DNA from 3 places in the Kerstersia sp. genome. Region 3 is predicted to be linked to each of the others. Evidence: predicted binding sites of a transcription regulator. Region 3 holds the regulator's gene; each other region holds the start of a gene.

Region 1 (4,894 bases), on a different contig from region 3:
GCGGTAGGGATGGGAATTGGCGATCTGGGTCTTGATATCGGCGTCGTCGATGATGCGGCCGCGTTCCAGGTCGATGAGGAACATTTTCCCCGGTTGCAGGCGCCACTTTTTGATGACGCGATTTTCCGGGACTGACAGCGTGCCAGCTTCGGAGGCCAGAATCACGAGGTCGTCGTCGGTGATCAGATAGCGCGCCGGGCGCAGGCCGTTGCGGTCCAGCATGGCGCCGATCTGGCGGCCATCGGTAAAGACCATGGCTGCCGGGCCGTCCCAGGGCTCCATCAGGGCGGCGTGGTACTCATAGAAGGCGCGCAGGCTTTCATCCATGTGGGCATGCTGTTCCCAGGCCTCCGGGATCATGATCATCATGGCGTGGGCCAGCGAATAGCCCGACATCACCAGCAATTCCAGGCAGTTGTCGAAGGTCGCCGTGTCGGATTGGCCTTCATAGACAATCGGGTAGAGTTTGCGCAGGTCGTCGCCCAGCACGGCGGACTGCATGGCGCCTTCGCGGGCGCGCAGCCAGTTGAAGTTGCCTTTGACCGTATTGATCTCGCCATTGTGGGCGATCATGCGGTAGGGGTGGGCCAGCGGCCAGGCCGGGAAGGTATTGGTCGAGAACCGCTGGTGCACCAGCGCCAGCGCGGAGACGGCACGGGTATCGGCCAGGTCCAGATAGTAGGTGCCGACCTGATCGGCCAGGAGCAGGCCCTTGTAAACGATAGTGCGGGCCGAGGCGGACGGGACGAAATACTCTTTGCCGTGGGCCAGCTGCATTTTCTGGATGGCATGGCTGGCGGTCTTGCGGATGACGTACAGCTTGCGTTCGAGCGCGTCGGGCACCATGACGTTTTCACCGCGGCCGACAAACAGCTGGCGGATGACGGGTTCATGGGCGCGCACGGTCGGCGAGGCCAGCAGTTCATGGTCCACCGGGACATCACGCCAGCCAAGCACGACTTGCCCTTCGGCGCGTACCGAGCGTTCCAGCTCCTGTTCACAGGCCAGGCGCGACGCGGTTTCCTTGGGCAGAAAGACCATCACGACGCCATATTCGCCTGGCGGGGGCAGAATGATGCCGTGCTGGGCCATGTCGGCCCGGTACAGGGAATCGGGAATCTGGATCAGAATGCCTGCGCCGTCGCCCATCTGCTTGTCCGCGCCAGTCGCGCCGCGGTGATCCAGGTTTTCCAGGATCTTCAGGCCTTGCTGAATGACAGCGTGGCTTTTGCGGCCTTTGATATGGGCGACAAAGCCCACGCCACAGGCGTCGTGTTCAAGGTCGGGGCGATACAGGCCCTGAGGTGCCGGCAGGCCGATGCGGGAGGTATCGACGACGGACGCCGGGGGGCTACAGAACTCGCGAGGGCGGAGGGTCATGGCGGCATTCCAAAAAAGGGCCGGGTGGCTTGAAATGTTCCCGGTATCAACAAAATACCGCGCTATTTCCATCACATACAACAAAAATAAATAGGGACGGATTTGTACTTAAAATAGTCTTTTAGCAGGGAATAAAAATGGGGACAAAGTTATTTTGTCTTGACGGGGCAGAGATGCACCAAAATAGTGCGTCTAAATAAGAGTGAGTATTGATGCGCGCCAGAATGCACCGGTTTGATGCAAGGCTGGACGGAAATGGTGCGCAGCGACCGCGGCGGTGAGGCAATAGGCCGTCGTGGCATTGCAACGGGTGTTTTGGCGCATCCGTTGAGTGCAGGCGTGCAGCGCCTGATAGGCCCGCGCGGCGGGGGCAGACGGGTGGAATCAGGGGAATCAGGCCGCGGGCGTTTTTCGCGGCCTGCCGCGCTTGCCGGGCTGGACGCGCCGGCTGGCGGTGCCTGCCAGGCGTTCCAGGAACGCCGCATCCCCCAAGGCCCATTGTCCTTGCAGGGCTGCTGTGATGCGGCTTTCCTGTTCGCGGCTCAGGCCTTCTTGCAGCAAGTGGCGGTAAGCCGCCTGCCGGTCAAAGGGGGTATTGCCGCAGCGCCAGTAATCGGGGTGATTATGCAGCCAGGCAGGGGAGGGAATCAGGTAGCCGGTATGGGCGCGGGCGGAAGACCAGGGCCAGGCTTCGGCGTCGGGCGCCAGCCGGGCCGCCACGGGCCGGCTTTCCAGCCAGGCCAGGACAGGCAAGACCCAGAGCCCGGGCTGCACCAGCGCACAGCGGTAGCGGCCATTGAAGACCGCGCCTGCCATTTGCCGGCTGGCCAGTTTGCGCCCCAGCGCCTGCATCATGCGCGCCAGGCTGTCTGCCTTGGCAGGGGTGCTCAGGCACAGCAGCCGGTCCGGCAGCAAACACCAGCCATGCAGCGTTACGCCATGCTGCAGGGAGGTTTCCGCCAGCCACTGCTGTATGGCATCGAACATGCCTGCGTCCAGGCTGCCGCCGGATTCCTGTAAAGGATTGGTCAGCTCGGCCTGGGCCAGCTGGGGCGTATCGGGAGCATACAGGCGGGGGAGTCGGGCCATGGAGGCGAGCGCGAGGACTGTTGGGGTTGTGGCGGAGCGGTCATGGAAATGACAGGACGCGCGCTTATGATAAACCATGGAGGCTGGAACTTTTTCATCCGTCTGGCTTCTAACTGGCACTCACTAATGGAGAGTGCTAACATCAATACGCATATTCTGAATCATGCTGTCGCAATCTGTGGCAAGACCATGCCGCCGGCGCCGGTAGCCAGCAGCACAGTAGGAGCGACCCCAATGAACACGAGTCTGACCCAATTTTCTGCATCCGCTGCGGCCTCCACCTCGCAGGCGCTGGCCTTGGCGGTTGCCAATCCCGGTGCCTTGGGCACGCTGGATGCTTACATCGGCGCGGTCAACCGCCTGCCGGTGCTTTCGCCTGAACAGGAAACCGATCTGGCGCGCCGTTTGCGCGACCAGGGTGATCTGGACGCTGCGCGCGACCTGGTGTTGTCGCATCTGCGCCTGGTCGTGTCGGTGTCGCGCCAGTACATGGGCTATGGCCTGCCCCAGGCAGATTTGATCCAAGAAGGCAATGTCGGTCTGATGAAGGCCGTGAAGCGTTTCGATCCGGAGCGCGGTGTGCGCCTGGTGTCTTTTGCGGTGCACTGGATCAAGGCGGAAATCCATGAATTCATCATCCGCAACTGGCGGCTGGTGAAGGTTGCGACCACCAAGGCGCAACGCAAACTGTTTTTCAACCTGCGCAGCATGCGCCCGGATGGTCAAACCCTGTCGCCCGAGCAAGTGTCGGAAATCGCCAGCACGCTGAACGTGCGCGAGCAGGATGTCAGCGAGATGGAAGTGCGTCTGGCGGGCCGCGATGTGGCACTGGAAGCCCAGGACGACGACGAAGACACCTTCGCGCCGATTGCCTATCTGTCTGATGATGGCGAAGCCGAGCCCGGTCAGGTGCTGGAGCGCCGCGCCCATGAAATGTTGCAGGGCGAAGGCCTGCGCCAGGCGTTGGATGGCCTGGACGAGCGTTCACGCCGGATTGTTGAAGCGCGCTGGCTGCAGGACGATGGCGGCGCTACCCTGCACGAATTGGCGCAGGAATTTGGCGTTTCTGCTGAACGCATCCGGCAGATCGAGGCTGCGGCAATGAAAAAGTTGCGCAAGGCGCTGTCGGCCTGAGCCGTCATGCCAACACAGCGCCGGGTGTGAGGCGTTGTTGCTAGAAACTATAACGGAGAACGCCGGCCTTTGAGCCGGCGTTTTCCGTTGGCGTGATGCGTTGCGGCGCCTGGATGGCGGCTTGCGCGCCGCGCTCAGGCAAGCGCGCTGTCAGCCTGCCTGCTGCGCTTGTTGCTGCATATCGTCTAACAGCACGATCGCGGCTTCCTGGGTAATCAGGCCGGCTTCCAGCATGTCCATGATTTCCAGCGGCGCCACGGCGCGGATTTCCATGACTTCGCCGTCCTGATTGCGGGGCTGCACATGTTCGGCCAGCACGCAGCGGCTGAGCAGCACATCCTCGACCTGATAGCCTTCAGGCAGGTGATGATGAATTTGCGTCACGGTGCGCAGCGGCGTACGCCCTGCCAGGTCATCCGGTGTCAGGCCGGCTTCTTCGGCGCTTTCGCGCACCAGCGCCAGATCCAGGCTTTCGCCGCTGCTGGCCAGGCCGCCCACCAGGGTATCCCACATGCCGGGGTCGGTGTTTTTGGTCAGGGAGCGGCGCGCCAGCCAGATGCGGCCGTCTGGCGTCCAGCCATTGAGATGTACCGCCAGCGTGCGCAGCCCCAAGGGACGGGTGGCGGTACGTTCGATGCGGCCCAAAGGCGGCGAATCTGGCGCCACGCTGTAAATATCGAGCGCTTCGTCGCGCCAGCCGTGCAGGCAGCCGGCATCGCGCAAGGCCAGGGCAACGGCATCACACACATCGGCCAGCGCGGCGCTGTGCGGCGCCAATGGCATGCCAATATGCCAGACGCCGTCCGCCTCTGCCGCGAGGCCAGCGGTTTGCAGGGCCGCCATGGCCGCCGGCACAATCCAGCCGCAGCGCTGGCCGGCAATATAAAGCGGCATAGCGCCAGCAGGCGGCGGCTGCGTGATGCCTGCGTGCAGGCGTTGCGCATGGGACTGGAGACGGGCGAGGGAGGGCAGGGCGATAGGCATGCGGAGATTGTAATGCGCTGGCAGGGGCGGAGCGCCGACTTTTCATGCCGCCTGGACGGCTGGGGCAAGGGTCTTTGCTGCTTGCAACATGGTGCGACAAGACGCAAGATAAGCACGTACTTAATGTTGCGTTAAAGGCGAACTGTTAATATCCCGCCCATAGTAGAACCTTGATAGGGAGTCATGCCATGACCGCTGCAATGCCGTCTTCTTTTTTCCCGGGAATGGGTGATTTACCTGCAGATAATCCCATGCTATCAGGCATGGCCTTGATGCGTCAGGTGTGGGGCGGGATGTCCGGCGCGGG
Region 2 (4,894 bases), on a different contig from region 3:
ACAACTTGTTCACGTTTCATCCCTGGTGCATGGAAGCGCCTGGCTGCCTGACGCAGCACGCACTCCTTCACCTCAATTACCGGATGAAAAGAAAACAGGTATCACTCTTGTTTGTTATTTTTTCATTTTCCCTGCTGCTGGCCCGCCATGCCAGCGGCATCCGCCGAACTCGCGGGTGCCGTTCAGGCCTCTTCGGCATCCAGGACAACCGTGACCCAATAACGGGTGCGCCGCAGCACTTTGACCGGCAAGGTTTCGGTCAGCAATGCCAGGCTGGCATCGGTATCCAGCAGCGGGAAGGCTCCTGACACGCGCAGATTGGCAGCGCCTTCCGAGCACCGCAGCAAACCATTGCGATAACGCCCCAGCTCTTGCAGCAAAGCCTGCAAGGGCAGATCGCGCACCAGCAGCATGCCGTTACGCCACATCAAAGCGGTTTCATCCACCGCCTCGGCCTGCTGTTCGCCGTCGCGCGAGAAGGTCAAGGCCTGCCCTGGCGGCAATACCGCCAGCGGTTCATCGCCATCCGTGCGCCGCACCATGACCCGGCCTTCGAACACTTCCACCCGGGTCACGCCATCCCCTGTCCGCACGCTGAAGCGCGTGCCCAGCGCCTGGGCGGTGCCTTGCGCCGTCTGCACCAGAAACGGCCGGGCGCGTGCCTGGGTATCCGGACGCGTCTGGATCATGACTTCGCCTGCCAGCAAATTCACGCGGCGTTCCGCTTCACTGAATTGCAGCGCAATCGCGCTGCCTGTATTCATCACGACCAGGCTGCCATCCGGCAGCACCAGCTCTCGGATCTCGCCAATGCGCGTCCGGTAGTCCGCCGACCAATCCCAGTGCGGCTGAACCCGCCGCACCATCATCCAGGAAGCAGGCCCCACAATAGCCAGCGCCCCCAGCCCCGCCAGGATCTGGCGTCTTCCGCGCTGGCGCCGCCGGGCGCCAGCGGCCAGTTCAGGAATCAAACGCCGCCCCAAGGTATCGGGCACCTGCGTGAAAGTGCCCAGCACCGCCTGCACGCGGCGCCAGGCTTCGGCATGGTGGGCGCTGCGCTGGCACCAGGCCTGGAAATGCCTGATTTCCTGGCGGTTCAAATCGCCTTCCTGCATGCGCATCAGCCAATCGGCCGCTTCACCCAGCACACTGCCGGGAATCTCGCCTTCGCTGCCCTGCTGAGCCGGCATCGCGCTGCTGCTCACGCCAGCTCCAGGCAGGCAATCCAGGCCCGGCGCATATGCCGCTTGACGGTAATTTCCGCCATACCCAAGCGTTCGCCTATCTCTGCGTACTTGAGGCCATCAATGCGGGACAGCAGAAAGATCACGCGGGTTTTCTCCGGCATGCTCGCCAGCATGGCGTCTATGCGCATCAGGGCTTCCCGCACCAGCGCGATCTCTTCCGGCGAGGACACCAGCGGCTCAGGCTGTGCCATCAGGGCATCGAGAAAAGCCTGTTCGACAGCCCGATGACGCCAATGATCGACCAGCAAGGCCTTGGCGATATGGGCCAGCAAGGCGCGGGGTTCGCGGTCCTGATCCAGCGGGCGCTCTCGCGCCAGCAGGCGCACAAAGGTGTCCTGGGCGAAATCAGCGGCGTCCATCGGCGATTCCACACGGCGTTTCAACCAGCCGACCAGCCAGCCATAATGGCTGGCATAGAGCGCCTGCAAGGCATCCTTGCCTGCCGTGGAACCTGGAATCATGACTGACCTGCCGAATTGGATAAAGAATCAGGTGCTTATGATAATGCTTCCCATTGGATAAATCAGGTCTCCTGTGCACAGGAACAACATCTCGCCCACAACATAACGCCCGGCCTCATTCCTGCCGCTGCACATTGCTGCTCATAGCCGCTTGCTCATTGCCGGCTATTTACTGGCGATGACGCCGGCCTGCCGCTCTTGCCGCTCAGCGCGGCCCGTCCTCCACACACGACCGGATATAGGCCAGCAACGCCGCCCGCTCCTGCGAGCAGGCAGCCAGATCTGCCGCCGCCAGGCCCCGGTATCCATCCCGCGCCGCCACCAGGACAGGCTTGTGCGGCTGCGGCACCCGCTGCAAGGCCCACTCTGCGGCAACATCCTTGGCCGCAATATCTCCGGTCACAGAGGTGTACCAAATGCGCGCCAGGGCCAGAACGATATTGCTTTCATCCCCGGCCCAGTCTGCCTCGTCTTGCCACTGCGCCAGGGTTTGCAGCAAGGCATGCCGGACATCCCCGGCAGGGACCGGATCGAAAAAACGCTGGGCCGCCGGGCCATGCAGTGCCAGGCTGTGCCGCCTGACCTTGGTGAGCAAAATCGCCAGATCCGGGTCTGCCATGGCGTGCTCGAACACGCCCGCCTCAAGATCGGCCCGCAGCCATTCGCCGAATTGCATTTGCCGCCGCGCCGGATAACGCCAGGGCAACACATCCTCTTGCGCCAGCACCGTCACTTCCAGCGCCCGGCGTTCGGGATCCGTGCCCGGGAAAGCGGATATCAGCAGCAAATCGCGCATCAAGGCCTTACGGCGCAAGGCGCCGGGTGCCTCATCGACCGTCACCAGCAGGTCTATGTCACTCAAGGGTTTGAGGCCGCCATCCACCGCCGAACCAAACAAATGGATCGCGCGAACGGACCCGCCCAGATGCTGTTTCAAGGCCGCCAGCGTGCGTGACAGTTGCGCCTGAATGGAAACGGGAGCCTGAAGAATCATGTTTGCCTGTACGAAATATCTTTTCTTGTCTGCCGCGCCTGTCACCCTGCTCCAGCGCGCCTCTGAGCCTGCCCGCGTATTTTCCTCTGGAAACGCCCCCTTGAAAAATGCAAAGCCGTCCTTATAATTAGCACTCAAGGCCGTCGAGTGCTAACAGCTTTCCGGCCCTTGCATGACCACATTGGTTTTGTTGTTGTTACCTCATTCAAACCTTAGCTAGATATACAGGAGTTCTTCATGGCCCTGCGTCCCCTGCATGATCGCGTGATCATCAAGCGTCTGGACAACGAACGCAAGACTGCCTCCGGGATCGTGATTCCCGAGAGCGCTGCCGAAAAGCCCGACCAAGGCGAAGTCCTGGCCGTCGGCCCCGGCAAGAAAACCGAAGACGGCAAGGTGCTGCCGGTCGATCTGAAGGTCGGCGACAAGGTTCTGTTCGGCAAGTACGCCGGCCAGGCCGTCAAGGTTGATGGCGAAGAGTTGCTGGTCATCCGCGAGGACGAAGTCCTTGCCGTGATTCAGTAAGCCGGCCCTGCGCCTGACCCACCCCATACCGACTTCTAGTAAGGAATATCACAATGGCTGCCAAGCAAGTTCTGTTCGGTGACGACGCCCGTGTGCGCATCGTCCGCGGCGTCAACGTTCTCGCCAACGCTGTTAAGACCACTTTGGGCCCGAAAGGCCGCAACGTCGTGCTGGAGCGCTCCTTCGGCGCCCCGCTGGTGACCAAGGACGGCGTTTCCGTCGCCAAGGAAATCGAACTGAAAGACAAGTTCGAGAACATCGGCGCCCAGCTCGTCAAGGATGTCGCTTCGCGCACCAACGACAACGCCGGTGACGGCACCACCACCGCCACCGTGCTGGCCCAGGCCGTCGTTCAAGAAGGCCTGAAGTACGTTGCCGCCGGCTTCAACCCCATCGACCTGAAGCGCGGTATCGACAAGGCTGTCATCGCCATCGTCGAGCAACTGAAGAGCCAGAGCAAGGCCATCACGACCAGCAAGGAAATTGCCCAGGTCGGTTCCATCTCGGCCAACAGCGACGCTTCCGTCGGTCAGATCATTGCTGACGCCATGGACAAGGTCGGCAAGGAAGGCGTCATCACCGTCGAAGACGGCAAGTCGCTGGAAAACGAGCTGGACGTCGTCGAAGGTATGCAATTCGACCGCGGCTATCTGTCGCCCTACTTCATCAACAACCAGGAAAAGCAAGTTGCCGCCCTGGATGATCCTTTCATCCTGATCTACGACAAGAAGATCAGCAACATCCGTGACCTGCTGCCGGTGCTGGAGCAAGTTGCCAAGTCCAGCCGTCCGCTGCTGATCATCGCTGAAGACGTCGAGGGCGAAGCCCTGGCGACTCTGGTGGTCAACAACATCCGTGGCATCCTGAAGACCACCGCCGTCAAGGCGCCTGGCTTCGGCGACCGCCGCAAGGCCATGCTGGAAGACATCGCCATCCTGACGGGCGGCACGGTGATCTCCGAAGAAACCGGCATGTCGCTGGAAAAGGCCACGCTGGAAGAGCTGGGCCAAGCCAAGCGCATCGAAGTGGGCAAGGAAAACACCACCATCATCGACGGTGCCGGCGCTGCTGCCAGCATCGAAGCCCGCGTCAAGCAAATCCGCCTGCAAGTCGAGGAAGCTTCCTCCGACTACGACCGCGAAAAGCTGCAAGAGCGCGTGGCCAAGCTGGCTGGCGGTGTGGCCGTGATCCGCGTCGGTGCTGCCACCGAAGTGGAAATGAAGGAAAAGAAGGCCCGCGTTGAAGACGCCCTGCACGCTACCCGCGCCGCAGTGGAAGAAGGCGTGGTGGCTGGCGGCGGCGTGGCTCTGCTGCGCGCCAAGCAAGCCGTGGCTGCACTGAAGGGCGATACGCCTGACCAGAACGCCGGCATCCAACTGATCCTGCGTGCCATCGAAGCCCCGCTGCGCACCATCGTCGAAAACGCCGGCGAAGAAGCCAGCGTGGTCGTCAACACCGTGCTGAACGGCAAGGCCAACTACGGCTACAACGCCGCCACCGGCGAATACGCCGACCTGGTTGAGCAAGGCGTGCTGGATCCCACCAAGGTGACCCGCAATGCGCTGCAAAACGCTGCTTCGATCGCCAGCCTGCTGCTGACCGCTGAAGCCGCTGTGGTCGAAATCGTCGAAGACAAGCCGGCTGCGCCGGCCATGCCCGACATGGGC
Region 3 (4,894 bases):
CCCAGTTGCCTTGTTGAACGCTGGCACGGTAGGGGAAGCCCCATTTGCCCGAGGTGCAGCCAGTGGCGCCTATGGCCAGCGCGATAAGAAGAGCGCTGAGGCGGGCGCGAGAAAACGATGCATTAACTTGGGACATGCTGCGATCCATGGAATGGGCTCGTGTCGGTTGCGTGATGAAATCTGTCATAAGTGTAGCCGGGGATGGCACGAGCGGTCAGGCCGGGTCCAGTGTGCCGGAACGCGAGAGCATTTCTTTCGCGTGCCGGCGGGTGGTGTCGGTCAGGGTGATGCCGCCCAGCATACGGGCGATTTCTTCGATCCGGCCTTGTTTGCCCAGTGGGACAATGGCCGAGCGCGTGAGTTCGCCATCCGAGCTTTTGCTGACTTGAAAATGCTTGTCGCCGCAAGCCGCGACCTGCGGCAGGTGAGTCACGCACAGGACCTGGTGGCGCGTGCCCAGTTCTTGCAGCAAGCGTCCGACGACTTCGGCCACGGCGCCGCCGATGCCAGTGTCAACTTCATCGAAAATCAGGGTGGGGACACGGGCGGCGCGGCTGGCGATGACAGAAAGGGCCAAGGAAATACGCGCCAGTTCGCCGCCGGAGGCGACTTTTGCCAGGGGGCGCGGCGCCACGCCAGCATGGCCGGCGACTTGAAAGACGATGGTTTCATTGCCATGGGCGCCGGGCGCGGCGCTGTCGAGCTGAATCTCAAAGCGGCCGCCGTCCATGGCCAGGGTTTGCATGGCAGCCGTGACATGGTGCGATAGGTCGTTGGCGGCCTTGCGCCGGCCTGCCGAGAGTTGCGCGGCGAGTGTGTCGTAGGCGGCGCGCACCGTGGCTTCTTCCTGCTTCAGGTGTTCGGCATCATTGGCGGCGCGCAGGGTCTCGGCTTCGTGTTCCAGTTGTTCCTGCAGCTCGGGCAGGGTATCCGGGTCGGCTCTGAGCTTGCGCGACAGGTCGAAAACCGCGCTCAGGCGTGCTTCGGCGCGGGCGAGGTTTTCCGGGTCCAGATCCATGCGCTCGACATAATCACGCAATTCCGAAATGGCGTCGCTGGCGGCGATGCGGGCGGATTCCAGTGTGTCGCGGATGGCGGTCAGCGCGGTATCGTGGCGCAGCAAATGGTTCAGCTTGCCGATGGCGCCAGACAGCAGGTGCAGCGCGCCCTGGTCGTCGTCCGGCAGGCTCAGGGCCTGGGCGCCGCCATCGAGCAGCGCCTGGGCGTGCGCCAGCCTGTCATGTTCGGCTTGCAGGCGCGGCCATTCGCCGGGTTGCAGATTGACACTGTGCAGCATGTCCAGTTGCCATTGCAGCTGATCGGCGCGTTCCTGGCGGGCATCGGCGTCGCGTTCCAGCCGTTCAATCTGGCGCGTCAGGCTGTGCCAATGTTTCCAGGCCTGTTCGGTCTGGCGCGCCAGCGGCGTCAGTTCGCCATGAGTGTCGAGCAGGTCGCGCTGGGCATCGCTGCGCATCAAGCTTTGGTGCGCATGCTGGCCGTGGATATCCACCAATTGTTCGCCCAGCTCGCGCAGTTGCGTCAGGGTGGACGGCGCGCCGTTGACATAGGCGCGGCTGCGGCCCTGGGCGTCGATCACGCGGCGCAGCACCAGTTCGCCGCCGGCATCCAGGTCATGCGCCTGCAGCCAGGCGTTCAATTCGGCGGGCGGGGTGAAACTGGCGTGGATGTCGGCGCGGCTGGCGCCTTCGCGCAACACGCCGGCATCGCCGCGCGCGCCCAGGCACAGCGCCAGGGCGTCGATCAGAATGGATTTGCCCGCGCCGGTTTCGCCGGAAAATACGCTAAAGCCAGGGCCGAAACGGATTTCGGCCTCATCGACAATGACGAAATCGCGGATGTGCAGCGAATGCAGCATGATGGTTTACTCGTCCTGGTCATCCATTCTGGGCATGACGTTCCAGTGTAGCTTGTGGCGCAGGGTGGAAAAGAAGCTGTAGCCCGGCGGGTGCAGGAAACGGATGGTATCTGGGGCGCGCAGGACCTCAATGCGGTCTCCGGGCTGGAGTTCCGACCAGGATTGCATATCGAAGTGAATGCTGGCCCCGGCTTCGACCCGGCTCATGGAGGTCAGGGTGATGCTGAGAACACCGGTGGGCGGCAGAACGATGGGCCGGTTGGAGAGCGTTTGCGGCGATACCGGCACCAGCACCATGGCTTCTATGCCGGGGTGGACGATAGGGCCGCTGGCGGCCAAGGCATAGGCGGTGGAGCCAGTGGGCGTGGCGACGATGATGCCGTCGGCGCGCTGCGTATTCATATACACGCCATCGACTTCCAGGCGCATTTCTATCATGCCGCCACGGCCGGCGCGGCTCAGGACAACGTCGTTGAGCGCGCAGGCCTGGCACAGGATTTCGCCTTCGCGCAGCACGCGGCCGGTCAGCATCATGCGGTCTTCCGCGTTATAGCGTCCGGCCAGCAGGTCGCGCAGCGCGTCGTGCGCCTGCGGCAGGGGGATGTCCGTGATGAATCCCAGCCGGCCATGGTTGATGCCTGCAACCGGCACACGGTATGGCGCCAGCTGGCGCGCGGCGCCCAGCATGGTGCCATCGCCGCCCACGACAATCGCCAGTTCCGCCTGGCGGCCGATTTCATCGTAGGTTGCCAGGGGGAACCGTTTCAGCCCGGTGTAGCGGGCGGTTTCTGCTTCGACCAGTACATGGCGGCCTGCTTCGGTCAGGAGATCGCCCAGGCTGCCCAGCAAGGCATCCAGGTGGGTATCCTGATAGCGGCCAATCAGTGCGACGGTGGAAAAATGCATGAATTCCTGGCAGGGTGCAAGGCGCAGCGGGCATTCTTGAACCGGATGGTTCCGGCGGGCGAATGTTCCTGCGTCATATTAAACAGGCCTGGCCCAGCCTGGCTGCTGGCGGCGGGGCCGCCATGCCGGGGTATGGCCGAATCCGGCGCGCGGGCGGTGCCTGCGCCAGGGCCACAACGCCCGACCAGGGCTGGGTTGACGTTACTGGCGCGATTATATCGACCGCCATCTATTCATAGGGATGTAAAAGCATCCTAAAATGAACTCATGATGGATGATCGCGCACGCTCTCTGCTCAAGGCCCTGATAGAACGGTACATCGCTGATGGACAGCCTGTCGGTTCGCGCACGCTGTCGAAAGTGTTCGACCTGTCGCCGGCCTCTATACGCAATATCATGGCCGACCTTGAAGAAATCGGGTTGATACACAGCCCGCACACGTCTGCCGGCCGCGTGCCGACGCCGCGGGGATATCGCGTGTTTGTCGATACGCTGCTGGCGGCGCGTCCGTTCGAGCCTGGGGGCGTCAGCTTTGAAACACGCCTGCCGATTGCCGACCCGGTGCGCACGGCCTCGGCGGCAGCCAGCATGCTGTCCAACCTGACGCAGTTCGCCGGAGTGGTGCTGACACCCAAGCGCTCCCAGGTCTTCCGGCAGATCGAATTCATCCGGCTGTCCGAGCGCAGGGTGCTGCTGATCATCATTACGCCCGACGGCGATGTGCAGAACCGCATCCTGATCACGCCGCGTGATTATGCCGAGCCGGAGCTGCTGGAAGCGGCCAACTATTTCAATATGCATTTCGCCGGCAAGTCGTTCGATGTCGTCAAGCGCACGCTGGCTTCCGAGCTGGATCAATTGCGCGAAGATATTTCACGCCTGATGATGGCGGCAGTGGAAACCAGTGCTGATGTCGAGAATGAAGGCGATGCCGTGCTGATTTCCGGCGAGCGCAAGTTGCTGGAAGTCGAGGACATCACGTCTGATATGGACCGTTTGCGCCGCATGTTCTCGTTGTTTGAAAAGCGCACTGAACTGCTGCAATTGCTGGATGTGTCCAGCCGCGCGCAGGGGGTGCAGATTTATATCGGCGGCGAATCGCAGCTGATGCCTTTCGAGGATATCAGCGTCGTGACGGCGCCTTATGGCGTCGATGGCAAGGTCGTGGGAACGCTAGGGGTGGTGGGGCCGTCGCGCATGGCCTATGACAAGGTCATTCCCATTGTGGACATCACTGCCAGGCTGCTTTCCAATGCGCTCAGCCAGCCCAATTCCTGAGGAAACCCGTGAAATACCTGCCAGAGCCCCGGCTTGCCAATCCGTTTGATGTTCCTCAGGCGTCCGCCAGGGAACAGGCCTACGGGCGGCAGGGCGTGCTGCTGCTCAATCTGGGCACGCCAGATGCGCCGACTCCTGCCGCGATCCGGCGTTATCTGGCGGAATTCCTGTCCGACCCGCGTGTGATCGAGCTGCCGTCCTGGCTCTGGAAGCCGGTGCTGCACGGGGCGATCCTGACACGGCGCCCGGCCCGTCTGGCGCCGCGCTACGCCAGCATCTGGATGGAGGGCGGGTCGCCGCTGCTGGTGTACACCCGGCGCCAGGCCCAGGCCGTCCAGTCCGGTCTGGCGGCCAAGGGCCTGGATGCGGAAGTGGCGGTAGGCATGCGCTACGGGCAGCCGTCAGTGCAGCAAGCCTTGCAAGCGCTCAAGGATGCGGGGTGCGAGCGCATTCTGTGCGTGCCTCTGTATCCCCAGTACGCGGCCAGCACCACGGCAACTGCCGTGGATCAGGTGGCGCGTGTCGCGGCGCAGATGCGCGATCAGCCCGAACTGTCGTTCATCAAGCGTTTTCATTTGGATGAAGGGTATATCGGCGCCATGGCTTCGGCCATCCGCCAGCGCTGGCGCGCCGATGGCGAGCCCGAGCGTTTATTGCTGAGCTTCCATGGGCTGCCGCGCGCCTGCATAGAGCGTGGCGATCCCTACTATCGTGATTGCCTGCAAACGGCGCAGGCCCTGGCCGAGGCGCTGGCGTTGCCGGCGGAACGCTGCGTGGTGTCCTTTCAAAGCCGTTTCGGGCCGGCCAAGTGGCTGGAGCCCGATACCGAGGGCA

The links. The regulator HrcA, encoded in region 3, represses chaperone genes, less so after heat shock. The targets are predictions, from matches to a motif close to TTAGCACTCNNNNNNNNNGAGTGCTAA.
Region 1: a site for HrcA is predicted at 2,583-2,609, ahead of rpoH (RNA polymerase sigma factor RpoH). Genes of this name have one in related genera too.
Region 2: a site for HrcA is predicted at 2,830-2,856, ahead of ACTJGZ_RS10615 (co-chaperone GroES). Genes of this name have one in related genera too.

What each region holds. Positions count from the first base shown of each region.
Region 1 covers NZ_JBQEKA010000011.1:30,304-35,197, forward strand. The annotation lists gene ACTJGZ_RS04820 (glutamate synthase-related protein) at 1-1,380, opposite strand, end outside; gene ACTJGZ_RS04825 (transposase) at 1,774-2,469, opposite strand; gene rpoH (RNA polymerase sigma factor RpoH) at 2,704-3,603, shown strand; gene ACTJGZ_RS04835 (DUF4743 domain-containing protein) at 3,754-4,587, opposite strand; gene ACTJGZ_RS04840 (PhaM family polyhydroxyalkanoate granule multifunctional regulatory protein) at 4,839-4,894, shown strand, end outside.
Region 2 covers NZ_JBQEKA010000045.1:13,413-18,306, reverse strand. The annotation lists gene ACTJGZ_RS10635 (TonB-dependent receptor domain-containing protein) at 1-13, opposite strand, end outside; gene ACTJGZ_RS10630 (FecR family protein) at 183-1,205, opposite strand; gene ACTJGZ_RS10625 (sigma-70 family RNA polymerase sigma factor) at 1,202-1,708, opposite strand; gene ACTJGZ_RS10620 (aminoglycoside adenylyltransferase family protein) at 1,914-2,702, opposite strand; gene ACTJGZ_RS10615 (co-chaperone GroES) at 2,940-3,227, shown strand; gene groL (chaperonin GroEL) at 3,281-4,894, shown strand, end outside.
Region 3 covers NZ_JBQEKA010000028.1:2,982-7,875, reverse strand. The annotation lists gene ACTJGZ_RS08270 (outer membrane protein assembly factor BamE) at 1-136, opposite strand, end outside; gene recN (DNA repair protein RecN) at 215-1,876, opposite strand; gene ACTJGZ_RS08260 (NAD kinase) at 1,883-2,782, opposite strand; gene hrcA (heat-inducible transcriptional repressor HrcA) at 3,053-4,060, shown strand; gene hemH (ferrochelatase) at 4,069-4,894, shown strand, end outside.